DNA from 2 places in the Pseudoxanthomonas sp. 22568 genome. Region 1 is predicted to be linked to the other one. Evidence: riboswitches for the same ligand, from Rfam matches in the RefSeq annotation. Region 1 holds a riboswitch; the other holds the start of a gene.
The links. Region 1 has a riboswitch for cobalamin ahead of metE (5-methyltetrahydropteroyltriglutamate--homocysteine S-methyltransferase). Riboswitches for the same ligand answer to the same signal wherever they lie in the genome.

Region 1 (7,408 bases):
TGCGACATGTCCTCCCAACCCCGCCAGATGCTGCTGGACCCCGGCTTTGAACTGACCCTGCGCCCGATGCGCTATCCGCAGTTCTACGAGATGTACCGCGACGCGATCAAGAACACCTGGACGGTGGAGGAGATCAATTTCCAGATCGACATCAGCGATCTGCACGACAAGATGACCCCGGCCGATCGTCACCTGATCCACCGGCTGGTCGCGTTCTTCGCCACCGGCGATTCGATCGTGTCCAACAACCTGGTGCTCAACCTCTACCAGCACCTCAATGCGCCGGAAGCGCGCATGTACCTGTCGCGCCAGCTGTACGAGGAAGCGCTGCACGTGCAGTTCTACCTGACCCTGCTGGACAACTATCTGCCGGATCCGGCCGAACGGGTGAAGGCGTTCGCGGCGGTGGAGAACATCCCCTCCATCCGCAAGAAGGCCGAGTTCTGCTTCAAGTGGATCGACTCGATCCAGGACCTGCGCCGGATCGAAACCCGCGAACAGCGGCGGCAGTTCCTGCTCAACCAGATCTGCTTCGCCGCCTGCATCGAGGGCCTGTTCTTCTTCGCCGCGTTCGCCTACGTGTACTACTTCCGCTCGCGCGGCCTGCTGCCGGGGCTGGCCTCGGGCACCAACTGGGTGTTCCGCGACGAGAGCTGCCACATGGAGTTCGCGTTCGAGTCGGTGCGCACGGTGCGCGAGGAGGAGCCGGACCTGTTCGACGACACCATGCGCCAGCAGGTCTACGACATGCTGGCCGAGGCCATCGAGTGCGAGGTGCAGTTCGCCGAGGACGTGCTGTCCGGCGGCGTGGCCGGCATCTCCACCCGCGACATGCGCCAGTACCTGCAGCATTGCGCCGACCAGCACTTCGTCAAGCTGGGCATGGAGAAGAAGTACAACGTGCGCAACCCGCTGCCGTTCATGGAACTGCAGGACGTGCAGGAGCTGACCAACTTCTTCGAACGCCGCGTCTCGGCCTACCAGGTCGGCGTGCAGGGCGAAGTCGGCTTCGACCACGCGTTCTGACCGTTTCCTGTAAACCACCTTGTGGGAGCGACGTCAGTCGCGATGCGCTTCGGCCGGATCAGGAGCTTTCGCGACTGACGTCGCTCCCGCAGGGATTCATTCCGGAATCCGTTTCCTGCGCTAGGATGCAGCCGGGAGGCACTGGCACCACGGAGCAACCCCATGTCCGAACATCCCCTGTCCGACCTGCGCCCGACCGAGGCGCGCCTGCTGCACATGGTCTTCCCGGACCACACCAACCACTTGGGCACGCTGTTCGGCGGCCAGGCGCTGGCGTGGATGGACATGTCCGCCTTCATCGCCGCCTCGCGCTACGCGCGCACCACCGTGGTCACCGCAAGGTCGGAACAGGTCGATTTCAACCAGCCGATCCACAAGGGCGATCTGGTCGAGGTCATCGCCCGCATCGTCAAGGTCGGGCGCAGTTCGATGAACGTCGATGTCGAAGTCATCACCGAGGATCTGCTGAGCGGCGAGCGCAAGCTGTGCACGCGCGGCCACTTCGTGATGATCGCGCTGGATCCGCTGGGCCGGCCCACCCAGGCTCCGCCGCTGCCGCCACCGGTCGTGCAGGGCTGAGGTCCGTCCCCCTCCGCTGACCGCGGATGCCGTGGCGCGCACGAGGCTGCGCGCGCCACGGCCCGGCCGCATCACGCCGCGGCCCGCATCCTCTTCGCCGCCTCCACCATCGCCTCCAGCGCCGCGCGGGTCTCCGGCCAGCCACGCGTCTTCAGCCCGCAGTCCGGATTGACCCAGATCTGCTCCGGTGCCAGTACCTCCCGCGCCTTGTCCAGCAGGGCGTGCATCTCGCCGCTGTCCGGAACCCGCGGCGAATGGATGTCGTACACGCCCGGCCCGATCTGGTTCGGGTAGCGGAACTTCACGAATGCGTCCAGCAGTTCCATCCGCGAGCGCGAGGTTTCGATGGAGATCACGTCGGCGTCCATCGCCGCCACGGCTTCGATGATGTCGTTGAACTCGGAGTAGCACATGTGGGTGTGGATCTGGGTTTCGTCGGTCGCCACCGCGGCGGTGATGCGGAAACATTCCACCGCCCAATCGAGGTAGCGTGACCATTCGGCCCTGCGCAGCGGCAGGCCTTCGCGCAAGGCTGGTTCGTCGATCTGGATTACGCCGATGCCGGCGGCTTCCAGGTCGCGGACCTCGTCGCGCAACGCCAGCGCGATCTGCCGGCAGGTCCGCGCGCGCGGCTGATCGTCGCGGACGAAGGACCACTGCAGCACCGTCACCGGTCCGGTCAGCATGCCCTTCATCGGCCGGGATGTGAGTGATTGCGCGTGCCGCGACCAGCGCACCGTCATCGGCGCCGGCCGCACCACATCGCCGAAGATGATCGGCGGCTTCACGCAGCGGGAGCCGTAGCTCTGGACCCAGCCGTTGCGGGTGAAGGCGAATCCGTCGAGCTGCTCGCCGAAGTACTCGACCATGTCGTTGCGCTCGAACTCGCCGTGCACCAGCACGTCGATGCCGAGTTCCTCCTGCACGCGCACGCAGCGCGCGATCTCGGTCGCCAGGAAGGCGTCGTATTCCGCATCGGGCAGTTTCCCGGCGCGGTTGAGCGCACGGGCCTGGCGTACTTCCGGCGTCTGCGGAAAGGAACCGATGGTCGTGGTCGGATAGGGTGGCAGGCGCAGGCCGGCCTGCTGGCGCGCGCGGCGCGTGGGATAGGGCGAGGAACGATGGGCGGCCGCGGGCGTCAGCGCGGCCAGGCGCTCGGCCACCTCTTTCCGGTGCACGCGCGCGGAACGGCGACGGCTTTCGTGGCGCTCGCGGGCGATGGCCAGCGCCGGCCCGGCCGCGGGCGCATCGTCCAGGGCGGTCGCCAGCAGGCGCAGTTCCTCCAGCTTCTGCCGCGCGAACGCCAGCCAGCCACGCAGTTCGGCATCCAGCCCGGTTTCGCCTTCCGCGTCCACCGGCACGTGCAGCAGGGAGCAGGAAGGCGCCAGCCACAGCCGGTCGGCACCGACATGGCCCTGCGCGTAGCGCGCGAGCACCAACGCGTTGTCGAGGTTGGCGCGCCAGATGTTGCGGCCGTCGATCAGCCCGAGCGACAGCGTCCGCCCCTCCGGCATGGCTTTCAGCACGGCGTCGAGTTGGTCCAGCCCGCGCATCAGGTCCACATGCAGGCCATCGACCGGCAGGGCCGCCACCAGCGGCAGGTTCGCGCCCAGGTCGCCGAAATAGGTGGTCAGCAGCAGCTTCGGGCGCGTCGCTTGCGCCAGGGCGGTGTAGGCGTGCCGGTAGGCCTGTTGCAACGCCGGGTCGGCGTCCAGCACCAGGCAAGGCTCATCGATCTGCACCCATTCGGCGCCGGCGGCGGCCAGCCGCGACAGCAGTTCCGCGTAGGGTGGCAGCAGGCGTTCGAGCAGCGCCAGCGGATCGCCGCCATCGCTTGCCTTGGACAGGCGCAGGAAGCTCACCGGTCCCAGCAGCACCGGCCGCGCATTGAAACCGGCCGCATGGGCCTCGTTGAACTCGCTCAACGGCTTGTCGCCACGCAGGCGGAACGTTTGCTCGCGATGCAGTTCCGGCACCAGGTAGTGGTAGTTGGTGTCGAACCACTTGGTCATTTCCAGCGCGCGCAGGTCCACGCCGTCCTGTTGCCGCCCCCGCGCGAGGGCGAAATAGGCCGCCAGCGGATCCACGTCCGCCAGCGCGCGATAGGGTTCGGGGATGGCGTCGAACAGGAAGGCGGTGTCGAGCACGTGGTCGTACAGCGAAAAGTCGTTGCACGGCACGACATCGACGCCCGCGTCTACCTGCATGTGCCAATGGCGGAGGCGAAGCCGGCGCGCGGCGGCGTGCAGTTCTTCGCCGGTGGCGTCGCCGCGCCAATGGGCTTCCAGTGCCCGCTTGAGTTCCCGGCGCACGCCGATGCGCGGGAAACCGAGATTGCCAACAGTCGTCATGATGCATGTCCTCATTCGTGGTCGGATGAGGAACGAAGGACCGCGCCGCCTTCATCGCCGATGGCGATGGCGGACAACGCCAGCGACCTTCGCCCCCTCGGGCGAACCGGAACGGCGAAGGGAGGCGCACGGACTTGCGCGCGGACGCGACGCGTCCGCGGCAGTTCCGGGCACCTCCCCTCGGAAGTTCCAGGTCATGCGGAAGACTTCGGGTCTTCCGGCCAAGGCAGGTCTTCGGGCTCATGGACGTCGGCCCGATCCGGGGATCGGGGCCGGCCTACTGTCCGCCGCTTCCCGGCCCTTGGGGGCCAGTGCCGATGACGGGGGTCGTTTCCAAATACCGCTGCGGGGCAGCGCCGGAATGGGGCTTTTCGGCCCGCACCGGCTTCCCTATTAATTCCATCTCTTCATTCGCATGAAGAGATGGAAACCCTGGCCCGGGCACGTTACGGCGATGCGACCGCTGCGTCAAGCGGCCTTCCTCGCGGGATACGGCCCGCCACCTTGGCGGGCGCGGCAAAAGCCGGCACGGTGAAGGTCGGGGAAGACAGGGTCACTTCCGTCGGCAGATCGCGAAGCTCTCCCGTGCGCAGGAAACGGTGGACCGCTTCCCGGGCCGCCGGCTCGTTGCGCAGCTGATAGAACGTGCCGTCGTGACCACCGCGATGGATCACGATGGCGTGGCCATTGCGCAGGTAGGGCAGTTGCGCCAGCGCGTTGTCGATGGGCGTGGAGGTATCCCAGTCGCCGTGCACCAGCAGCACCGGCGTATCGATCGGCCGCAGCTGGCGGTAGTCGTCGCCCAGATCCGGTGTCGGCCATGTCGACGCGGCCGCCAGATAGGGCGCGAAGCCGCCCTCGCCGAGATAGGCGCTGGCCGGATCGTGGCGCAGACGGAACTCGTGAGACGGCGTGATGCCCAGGCTGGTGTCGATCAGCGGTCCAATCAGCTTGTATTCCTGCGCCTGCCGGCCCTTGGCCACTTCGCGGGCCCAGTCCGTGTAGCGGCCGTGGTACAGCGACAGCACGAACGCGGGCCAGGTGTGCGGCACGCTGGCCTCGGCCAGCAGCGAAGCCTGCAGGTCGGCCAACCCGATCACCACCGGTCCACCGCCATCCTGCGGATCGACCGTGATCGGCTGCCGCGCGAAGCGTTCGCGCAGCGCGTCGATGGCGGCCATCAGTCCGCCCGTCGGCAGATACGGCGCCAGGCCGGGATCCCGATCGGCATCGAAGGCGATGCGCTGCATCGTCGCCAGCAGCGGCGATGGCATGTCGTAGCCGAAATCCAGCGGCTCCACCGACGACAGCACGGCGCGCGCGACGATGTCCGGATGCGAGCGCATCACCGCGAAGCTCCATTGCGATCCAAAGCTGCCGCCGAACAGGCTGATGCGCGGGTAGCCCAGCGCGCGACGCAGATCGTCGACGTCGTCGGCGCAGGCGTCGATGGTGTAGCCCGCCAGATCCTTGTCCGGATGCGCGGCGATGGCCGAGGCGGCGCGACGAAGCGCGTCGTCGATGTCATCCCGCGCGGTGTATTCGCGGTCGCGCGGCCACGCCGGCGACATCGCGGTCAGTTTTTCACCGCGCTCGCTGTAACCGCGCTGTTCGATGATGACCAGATCCGCGGTGTCCCGATAGGTCAGCCAGGATCCGAGCCGATTGCGCGCGGTCTCGGTATCGCCGTCGAATGCCTCCAGCACCGCCAGGCCCGGGCCACCGGGTAGCCAGAAGACGGGCGGCGCACCGGTGGGCACGCGTGCGCGGATGCGGGCGAAGCCCACCCCGATCAGGCGGCTGCCGGTGGCACGGCGGTTTTCCGGCACGTACAGCGTGCCGATTTCGTAGGGCACCGTCGTACCATCCGCGGCGCGGACCGTCGCCGCGGTGACCACGATGTCGCCGGCGCGGCGCGCCTGCGCGAAGGCGCCGGAAGCGATGGAACCAAGCATCATCACGACAGCCGACAACCAGAGCCTGCGCTTCATGGGCGGATTCCCGACGATGGGGTGGGCGTAGCCTCGCTCCACAGATATCTTTATGTCAAGATATTTTTCATGACGACCCCACCGACCGATTCCCCGCCCTCCCCCGCTCCCGACCTGATCGACCAGCTGCTGGCGGACTGGCGCCGCGAACGGCCCGATCTGGATGCGTCCGCGATGGCGGTGGCGGGCCGCGTCCTGCATCTGGGCCGCCTGCTGGAGGCACAGGCCGACGAATGCCTGAAGGCGCTGGAACTGAGCTACACGGAACTGGACCTGCTGGCGACGCTGCGCCGCTCCGGCGCGCCCTACCGGCTGTCGCCGACCGACCTTCGCCGTTCGGTGCTGCTGACCTCCGGCGCGATGACCGCCTGCCTCAACCGCCTGCAGCGGCGCGGCCTGCTTCGGCGCGAGGCGGATCCGCGCGACGGCCGTTCCCTGTTCGCGGTGCTGACCGCCAAGGGCGTCAAGCTGGCGGAGCGCGCCATCGCGCTGCGTTTCGAACAGGCGCGCCTGGCCGTGGCCGGACTGGACGCCGGCGAACGGGCGACACTGGCGGGACTGCTGCGCAAGCTGGGCCAGGGCATGGCGGCGGACTGAGGCGGACCGCGCCGGGTCCGCGCGGTGCGGCGACACCGCGCGCGGCCTACACTGGCCCGCCCACCCGTGCCCCGGCTCCATGCGCCACGATCACATCCTGACCCTGTCCTGTCCCGATCGCACCGGCATCGTCTACCGGGTCACCGGGCTGCTGTTCGAGTCGGACTGCAACATCATCGACGCGCAGCAGTTCGGCGACGAGGAATCCGGGCGCTTCTTCCTGCGCGTGCATTTCGACGTGCCGTCCGCGGCGACCCTGCCGGCGCTGGAAGCGCGCTTCGAGACGCTGGCCGAAGCGTTCGGCATGGAATGGCGAATCCACGATGCGCGCCGCAAGGCGCGCCTGCTGGTACTGGTCAGCAAGCAGGGACATTGCCTCAACGATCTGCTGTTCCGCGCGCACAGCCGGCAGTTGCCGGTGGAGATCGCGGCGGTGGCGTCCAACCACGCGGACTTCGGCCCGCTCGCCGCCTCCTATGGCGTGCCGTTCCACCATCTGCCGGTGGACGCGGGCAATCGTCCCGCGCAGGAGCGGCGGATCCTGGATCTGGTCGAATCCGGGCAGGTGGATCTGGTGGTGCTGGCGCGCTACATGCAGATCCTGTCGCCGGAGCTGTGCGACGCGCTGTCCGGGCGCGCGATCAACATCCACCACAGCTTCCTGCCCAGCTTCAAGGGCGCGCATCCGTACCACCAGGCGCACCGGCGCGGGGTCAAGATCATCGGCGCCACCGCGCACTACGTGACCCGCGATCTCGATGAAGGACCGATCATCGAGCAGGACATCGCGCGGGTGGATCACGCGATGACGCCGCGCGATCTGGTCCGGCTGGGCAGCGACACCGAATCGCTGGTGCTGGCGCG
Region 2 (7,408 bases), on a different contig from region 1:
GCTGTGTCGCAGCCTGGGACCGCGCACCAGCCATGGCACCACCGCCACCCACGCGCGCCGCCGGCTGGTGGATCGGGTGAAGGTGCTGCTGGCCAGCGATCTGGGCCGGCGCTGGAGCCTGGCTGACATCGCAGTGGAGATCGGCGGATCGCCGGTGTACCTGACCCAGGTCTTCCAGCAGGTCGAAGGCATGCCGCTGCACCGCTACCACCTGCGTCTGCGGTTGGCGCGCGCGCTGGATCTCGTCGCCGGTTGCGAGGACATGTCGGCACTGGCGCAGGATCTTGGCTTCTCCAGCCATAGCCATTTCGCCGCCGCGTTCAAGCAGGTGCATGGGCGCACGCCGAGCGCGTTCCGCCAGGCCGCGCTCGCCAAGAGCGGGTGAGCGCGTTGGTATCGAATCGCTAAAGAATCCGACAGCGCCGCCGTCGCCGCGATGGTCTCCTGTCCCTGCCCGGAACGGCCGGGCAACCACCGGAGAGTGTCATGAGCGAGAAGACCTGCGCCGTCTGCGATTACCCGCTGGACGGCAACGCCATCGAAGTCACCATCGGCGGCCACACCGTGGAGGTGTGCTGCGAGGAATGCGCGCAGAAGCTGCGCGAGGCTGAGGCACGCCGCTGAACACCGGCGGCCCTTCGGGTGGTGCGCAGTGGAAGCGCGCCACCCGCTGGCGGCGGGATCAGTTCAGCACGCCGTGCGGCTGGATCCAGCCGCTGGCGATGCCGATCATCACGATCACGATCAGCGCCACCGAGAAGCCGATGCGCCGGGTCAGCGCGTTGACGGTGCGCTTGCTGCCGCCGGTGTCGACCAGCATGTAGTACAGGCCGGCGCCGAGGTTGTAGATGATGATGCCGAGAAAGCCGAGGACGAGCAGGAGTTTCATGGACGTGGTCCGGTGAAGTGGGGGCGCGTCAGCGGGCGCGCGCGGGGGAAGCGGGCATGCACCAGGCCCGCACGGCGATGGCGAGGGTCATCACCATCAGGAACAGGCCGTAGGCGACGGAGGTGGCGAGCACCTGTTTCCAGATCGCGCCGGCATTGGGATCGGCATTGAGGAATCCCCAATGCATGCCCCAGGCCGACAGCGCGGTGGCCAGCACCAGCGCGATGGTGTCGAACAGGCGCCGGCCGGTACCGCGCGGTTGACGCGGATAGATCCAGTACAGCGCGGCCAGGATCGCGAACCAGGGCAGGAACAGGATCAGGGCCAGATTGAGTTCGACCTGTGCGTTCATGGGACTGCGGACGGAGGGGCGGGAATCTGGACGGGATCGTAGGCATTGCGGAGCAGTTGTCCAAGAATCAGAATCCTTGCCAGAAAACCGGATCAGATTTGACGCTGTAACCGTAACTGATTGATTTTTAATGCTCCTATGAAGCGCTATGAATCCCTGGCCGAGGACATCGCCCGCTCCATCCGCGACGGCCTGCTGCGGCCGGGCCAGCGGCTGCCGTCGGTGCGCCAGACCAGTGCCCGCCGCAAGGTCAGTCCGGCCACGGTGTTCCAGGCCTATTACCTGCTGGAAGCGCGCGGCCTGATCCGCTCGCGCCCGCGCTCGGGTTACTACGTGGCCGATGACGCGCGGCCATTGCCGCCGGAGCCCGAGCGCGCCTCGCAGCCAGCCGACGGCGCGCGGCCGGTGGACGTCAGCGAACTGGTGTTCGAGGTGCTGGAATCGGCGATGGTCCACGACGTGGTGCCGCTGGGTTCGGCGTTTCCCAGCCCGCTGCTGTATCCGCTGGACAAGCTGGGCCGGGCCATGGCCGGCGCCGCGCAATCGCTGGATCCGTGGAGCACGGTGGACGATCTGACCCCCGGCAAGATCCAGCTGCGCCGGCAGATCGCGCTGCGCTACCTGATCGCCGGCGTGCAGGTGTCGGCCGACGAGATCGTCATCACCAACGGCGCGCTGGAAGCGTTGAACCTGTGCCTGCAGGCGGTCACCCGGCCCGGCGATACGGTGGTGGTGGAATCGCCCTGTTTCTATGCCGCCCTGCAGGCGCTGGAACGGCATGGCCTGCACGCGCTGGAGGTGCCCACCCATCCGCGCGAAGGCATCGACCTGGACGCGCTGGCGCAGGCCATCGAACGCCATCGTCCGGCGGCGTGCTGGCTGATGACCAGTTTCCAGAATCCACTGGGCTGCACCCTGCCGGACGAGAAGAAGCGCGCGCTGGTGGACCTGCTCGATCGCCATGAAATCCCGCTGATCGAGGACGACGTCTACGCAGAACTGTATTTCGGCGAACGCCGCCCGCTGCCGGCCAAGGCGTTCGACCGTGGCGGACGGGTGCTGCATTGCGGATCGTTCTCCAAGAGCCTGGCGCCGGGCTATCGGGTGGGCTGGGTGGCGCCGGGCCGCTACCGGCGCGAGATTGCCCACCACAAGCTGACGTTCTCGCTGGCAACCTCGGCGCCCAGCCAGCTCGGCCTGGCCGCGTACCTGGAAAAGGGCGGCTACGAGCGCCACCTGCGGCGCCTGCGCAAGACGCTGGAACGGCAGCAGCAGGAATACATGGGCGCGATCGCCCGCCACTTCCCCGAGGGCACGCGGATGACCCGGCCGCAGGGCGGCTACTTCCTGTGGGTGGAACTGCCGCCGCAGGTCGATGCGCTGGCCCTGCACCGGCAGGCGCTCGCCCAGGGCATCAGCCTGGCGCCCGGACCGATGTTCTCCGCCAGCCGGGCCTTCCGCCATTGCATCCGCCTCAACTACGGCCACCCGCTGGACGCACGCGCCGAACAGGCCATCACGACCCTGGGCACCCTGGCCACCGCCTTCCTGTCCCAACCTGTGGGAGCGACGTAAGTCGCGAGCTTTTCCCTCAGCGGACGATTCCGGCCATCGCGACTGACGTCGCTCCCACAAGGAAAAATTCTCAAATCCTTGGCCCTGCCATCCATAACCCCACTTGTGGGAGCGACGTAAGTCGCGAGTTTTTCCTCAGGGTAAGGTTCCCGCCATTGCAACCGACATCGCTCCCGCAGGGAAAGAAGACCGCAGGACTCTTACAATACCGCCGGCATGCGCAAGATCATCCATATCGACATGGACGCGTTCTACGCGTCGGTGGAGCAGCGCGACGATCCGTCGTTGCGCGGCAAGCCGGTGATCGTGGCCTGGCGCGGCGCGCGTTCGGTGGTGTGCGCGGCCTCCTACGAGGCGCGTACCTTCGGCGTGCGCTCGGCGATGCCGGCGGTGCGCGCCGAACGGCTGTGTCCGGACGGCATCTTCGTGCCGCCGGACTTCACGCGCTACAAGGCGGTGTCGCGGCAGGTGCGCGAGATCTTCCTGCGCCAGACCGATCTGGTCGAACCGCTATCGCTGGACGAAGCCTACCTGGACGTGACCGCGCCCAAGACCGACCTGCCTTCGGCCACCGCCATCGCCGAGGCCGTGCGCGCGCAGATCCGCGAGGAAACCGCGCTGACCGCCTCCGCCGGGGTGGCGCCGAACAAGTTCCTCGCCAAGATCGCCTCGGACTGGCGCAAGCCGGACGGCCTGTTCGTGATCAAGCCGGGTCAGGTGGACGCCTTCCTCATCCCGCTGCCGGTGGAGCGGATTCCCGGCGTCGGCAAGGTGATGCTGGGCAAGCTGCACGCGATGGGCATCCGCACCGTGGGTGAGCTGCGCGAGTGGCCGCAGATCGAACTGGAACAGCGCTTCGGCAGTTTCGGCGGCAGCCTGTTCCGGCGTGCGCGCGGCGTCGACGAGCGCCCGGTGGAACCGGATCAGCCGGTGCAGTCGATTTCCGCCGAGGACACCTTCGAGCGCGACGTGCCGCTGGCGGACATCGGCGAGGCGGTGCGGCGCCTGGCCGGCAAGACCTGGGAAGCGACCCGCAAGACCGATCGCGTCGGCCGCACCGTGGTGCTGAAGCTGAAAACCGCGCAGTTCCGCATCCTCACCCGCAGCTTCACCCCAGAAGCGCCGCCGGCCACACTCGAGGAGTTCACCGCCATCGCGCTGGCCCTGCGCGAACGCGTGGACCTGCCGGCCGATACCCTGTACCGGCTGGTCGGCGTGGGCCTGTCCGGCTTCCGCGATCGCGAGGATGTCGTCGAGCAGCCCGGGCTGTTCGAAGACGCCTCGTAACCTGGATTTTTCCTTGTGGGAGCGACGTGAGTCGCGAGCTCTTCCGGAGTTTCCGGCTTTCCGGTATCGCGACTAGGTCGCTCCCACAAGGGAGAAAGGCAACAAGGCGCCCGGCATTCGCGGTCGAGCAGCAAGGATTGTTCGATAAATCTCTGTAACCCGGATGTCTCCCTGTGGGAGCGACGTGAGTCGCGAGCTTTTCCGGAGTTTCCGGCTTTCCGGTATCGCGACTTATGTCGCTCCCACAAGGGAGGGATGGCAAAAAAGAAAAAGCCCGGCGTCTGCCGGGCTTTTTCATGCACGCAATCAGCGCTTGGGCTGGTAGCGCAGGCTCAGGCCGTATTCGCGGCCGGGCTGGTTGTACCAGGCGATGGTTTCGTATTCGCGGTCGAACACGTTGTCGACCTTGGCCAGCAACGTCCATTCCGGGGTGACCGCGTATTCCAGCCGCAGGTCGGCGGTGGCGAAGCCGCCCAGGCGGGTGGCGTTGGTCAGCTCGTCGTAGCGGTAGCCCGCGCCATTGACGGTCGCGCCGACGCGGAAGTCGCCGAACGCGCGATCCACGTCGATGCGACCGGTGTTGCGCGCGCGGCGAGGCAGCAGCTTGTCGTTGTTGCTGGCGCTGCGGTTGCGCGGGTCGGTGTGGCTGAGCTGGGCGGAGAGATCCCAGCCGGCCAGGGTGACGTCGACGGTGAACTCGGCGCCGCGGATGCGGGCCTCGTCCACCTGCACCATCGCGAAACTGCTGCCGTCATAGGTGATCAGATCATCGATGCGGGTCTCGTACAGATCCAGCGCCCAGCGCCAGGCGTCGCCGTTCTGGGCGATGCCGACATTGAGGCTCTTCGACTTCTCCGGCTCCAGGTCGCGGTTGCCGCTCCACGGGTCGTACAGATCGCTGAAGGTCGGCGCCTTGAAACCGGTGCCGTAGGTTGCGCTGAGCTTGAAGCCGCGCCCGAAGCTCATGCCCCAGCCGAGGTTGCCGGTGGTGTGGTTGCCGAATTGCTCGTTGTCGTCGTTGCGCACGCTGGCCTGCAACTGGTGGGCGCCGAACTTGCCCTGGTACTCGACGAAGCCGGCGGTGTTGCGGCGGCTGTCGGCGGCGTAGTCGGTGGTGCTGTCGAGATGGTCGATGTACCAATCCGCGCCGACGGTCAGCAACTGATCCTGGCCCAGGCCGATGTCGGCCTGCGCGCTGGCGGTGTTGCGGTGGGTGTTGTGGGTGCTGTCGTGATCGACTTCGTTACGGTAGTTGTCGGTCTCGTTGTCGCTGCGGCCGACGTTGACGGTCAGGGCGAAGCGGTCGGTCGGCACGTAGCGGACCTTGCCATTCAACACCTGCTGCACGTTCTCGGTGTAGTTGTAGTAGCCGTCGTACCGGTTCGCGCCTTCGGCGCGCAGCGCGCTGGCCTCGGCGGTCAGCGTGTCGGTCAGCTTGTAGCCGCCGCGCAGGCTGGCCGAGACGTTGCGGTAGCCGTCGCGGTCAGGTTCGTCGGCGTAGCAGCCGCGACCCTGCGATACCGAGCCGCGGCAGGCATTGATGCCATCGGTGCGCTGGTAGGCCGCGTCCGCGCCGAACCAGCCGCGCTCGCCGCCGCCGCCGAAGCCAGCGCTGGCCTGGCGCAGGCCATTGCTGCCGCCGCCAATCTGGAAGTGCGGCGCGTAGGTGCCCTGGTTGCGGCGGGTGAAGATCTGGATCACGCCGCCGATCGCCTCGGAGCCGTACAGGCTGGAGTTCGGGCCGCGCACAATCTCGATGCGATCGATCTGCGCCAGCGGCAGATCCGGGATGGCGGCGGCGGCGAAGTCGGCCGAGTTCACCCGCACGCCGTCGATCAGCACCAGGGTGTGGCTGGAGTTGGTGCCGCGCAGGAACAGCGAGGTCTGCTTGCCCGGGCCACCAGCATTGGTCAGGTTGATGCCGGCGCGGCCGCGCAGCAGATCCTGCAGCGAGGTCGCCTGGCTGCGCTCGATGTCGGCGCGATCGATGACCTGCGCCGGCGCCAGGCTGTCTTCCAGCGCGATCGCGGTGCGGGTGCTGGTGACGACGACTTCGTCCAGTTCGGTGGCGGCGTCCTGGGCGAGCGCCAGGCCCGGCAGCGCCAGGGCGACGGCCAGGGACAGGGTACGGATAGGTGGCATTGCAATCGGCTCCATGCGCCGCGCGCTCCCGCGCGGCATAACGAGGGGAGGCGGCAACGCGGGAACGGGAAGACAGCGGAAACGGCCGTACGCACGGCGCTCGCCGCCGCAACGCCCGCCGCGTCGCAACCAGTCGTCTTTCGGGCCGGTCTCCGGGCTTGCGAGCGCGATGGCGGCGCCATCGCCGGCCAGGGCGCCTTCCCGTGCGGATGCACAGTGGCGTATGCCCTGTCCTGGCTCGCTTACCGTTGCGGGGGCAGCGCCGGAATCACCCGCAGCGCCGGGATGGCGTGCGCGGGTTCACCGGCTTCCCGTTTCAACCCGGGGCGGAATCGTCCGCGGGTCACCAGAAAGCGCGGCGATCCTACCAGATACCGGTCTGGCGGATGCCGATCCTGTGGATGGGCGGGCCGCGCCCGGGCGGCAGCGCGCATCGATGGAAAGCGGGCAAGGCAAGGCATGCATCGGGGCGGACGGGGATGGGCGCGAGGCCTCCCGTAGAATCCCGGTTCCCTCGCCGCAAGAAATCGCCTCGTGTCTTCCGACTGGATCCTCGCCGATTGCCGGCAACCTTCCCCCGAACACGCCGAACGCGCGCGCGCGCGCCAGGATCAGCTGACCAAGCCGCAGGGCTCGCTGGGCCGCATCGAGACCCTGGCGGTGGAACTGGCGGCGCTGCAACGCGCCGATCGTCCCACGCTGGCACGGGTGCCGGTGATCGTGTTCGCCGGCGATCACGGCGTGGTCGCCCAGGGCGTGTCGGCGTTTCCGTCCGAGGTGACGGTGCAGATGCTGCACAACTTCGCCCACGGCGGCGCCGCGATCTCGGTGCTGGCGCGCGAACTCGGTCTGCCGCTACGGCTGGTGGATGCCGGCACCCGCGGCAGCCAGCCCATCGCCGGCGTACACGCCGACAAGCCCTGCCTGGGCACCCGCGACTTCAGCGTGGAAGCGGCGATGGACGAGGATGAACTCGCGCATGCGCTGGCGGCGGGCAGGCGCGCGGTGGAAGCGGCCGGCGACGCCGATCTGTTCGTGTTCGGCGAAATGGGCATCGGCAACACCACCGCGGCCAGCGCGTTGGCCTGCGCGCTGGCGGATCTGCCGCTGGAGGAACTGGTCGGCGCGGGTACCGGATTGCAGGGCGATCGGATTGCGCACAA

Region 2: it holds a riboswitch for cobalamin, as region 1 does, so the genes downstream of both, btuB (TonB-dependent vitamin B12 receptor) here and metE (5-methyltetrahydropteroyltriglutamate--homocysteine S-methyltransferase) in region 1, are expected to answer to the same signal.

What each region holds. Positions count from the first base shown of each region.
Region 1 is NZ_JBQENC010000013.1:41,563-48,970, forward strand. It holds gene ACTJI2_RS15665 (ribonucleotide-diphosphate reductase subunit beta) at 7-1,026, shown strand; gene ACTJI2_RS15670 (acyl-CoA thioesterase) at 1,189-1,605, shown strand; gene metE (5-methyltetrahydropteroyltriglutamate--homocysteine S-methyltransferase) at 1,677-3,956, opposite strand; cobalamin riboswitch at 4,165-4,406, opposite strand; gene ACTJI2_RS15680 (alpha/beta hydrolase) at 4,403-5,947, opposite strand; gene ACTJI2_RS15685 (MarR family winged helix-turn-helix transcriptional regulator) at 6,017-6,544, shown strand; gene purU (formyltetrahydrofolate deformylase) at 6,624-7,408, shown strand, end outside.
Region 2 is NZ_JBQENC010000005.1:12,383-19,790, reverse strand. It holds gene ACTJI2_RS07610 (helix-turn-helix transcriptional regulator) at 1-385, shown strand, start outside; gene ACTJI2_RS07605 (hypothetical protein) at 487-624, shown strand; gene ACTJI2_RS07600 (twin transmembrane helix small protein) at 683-889, opposite strand; gene ACTJI2_RS07595 (hypothetical protein) at 918-1,241, opposite strand; gene ACTJI2_RS07590 (PLP-dependent aminotransferase family protein) at 1,380-2,816, shown strand; gene dinB (DNA polymerase IV) at 3,033-4,103, shown strand; gene btuB (TonB-dependent vitamin B12 receptor) at 4,410-6,245, opposite strand; cobalamin riboswitch at 6,372-6,611, opposite strand; gene cobT (nicotinate-nucleotide--dimethylbenzimidazole phosphoribosyltransferase) at 6,780-7,408, shown strand, end outside.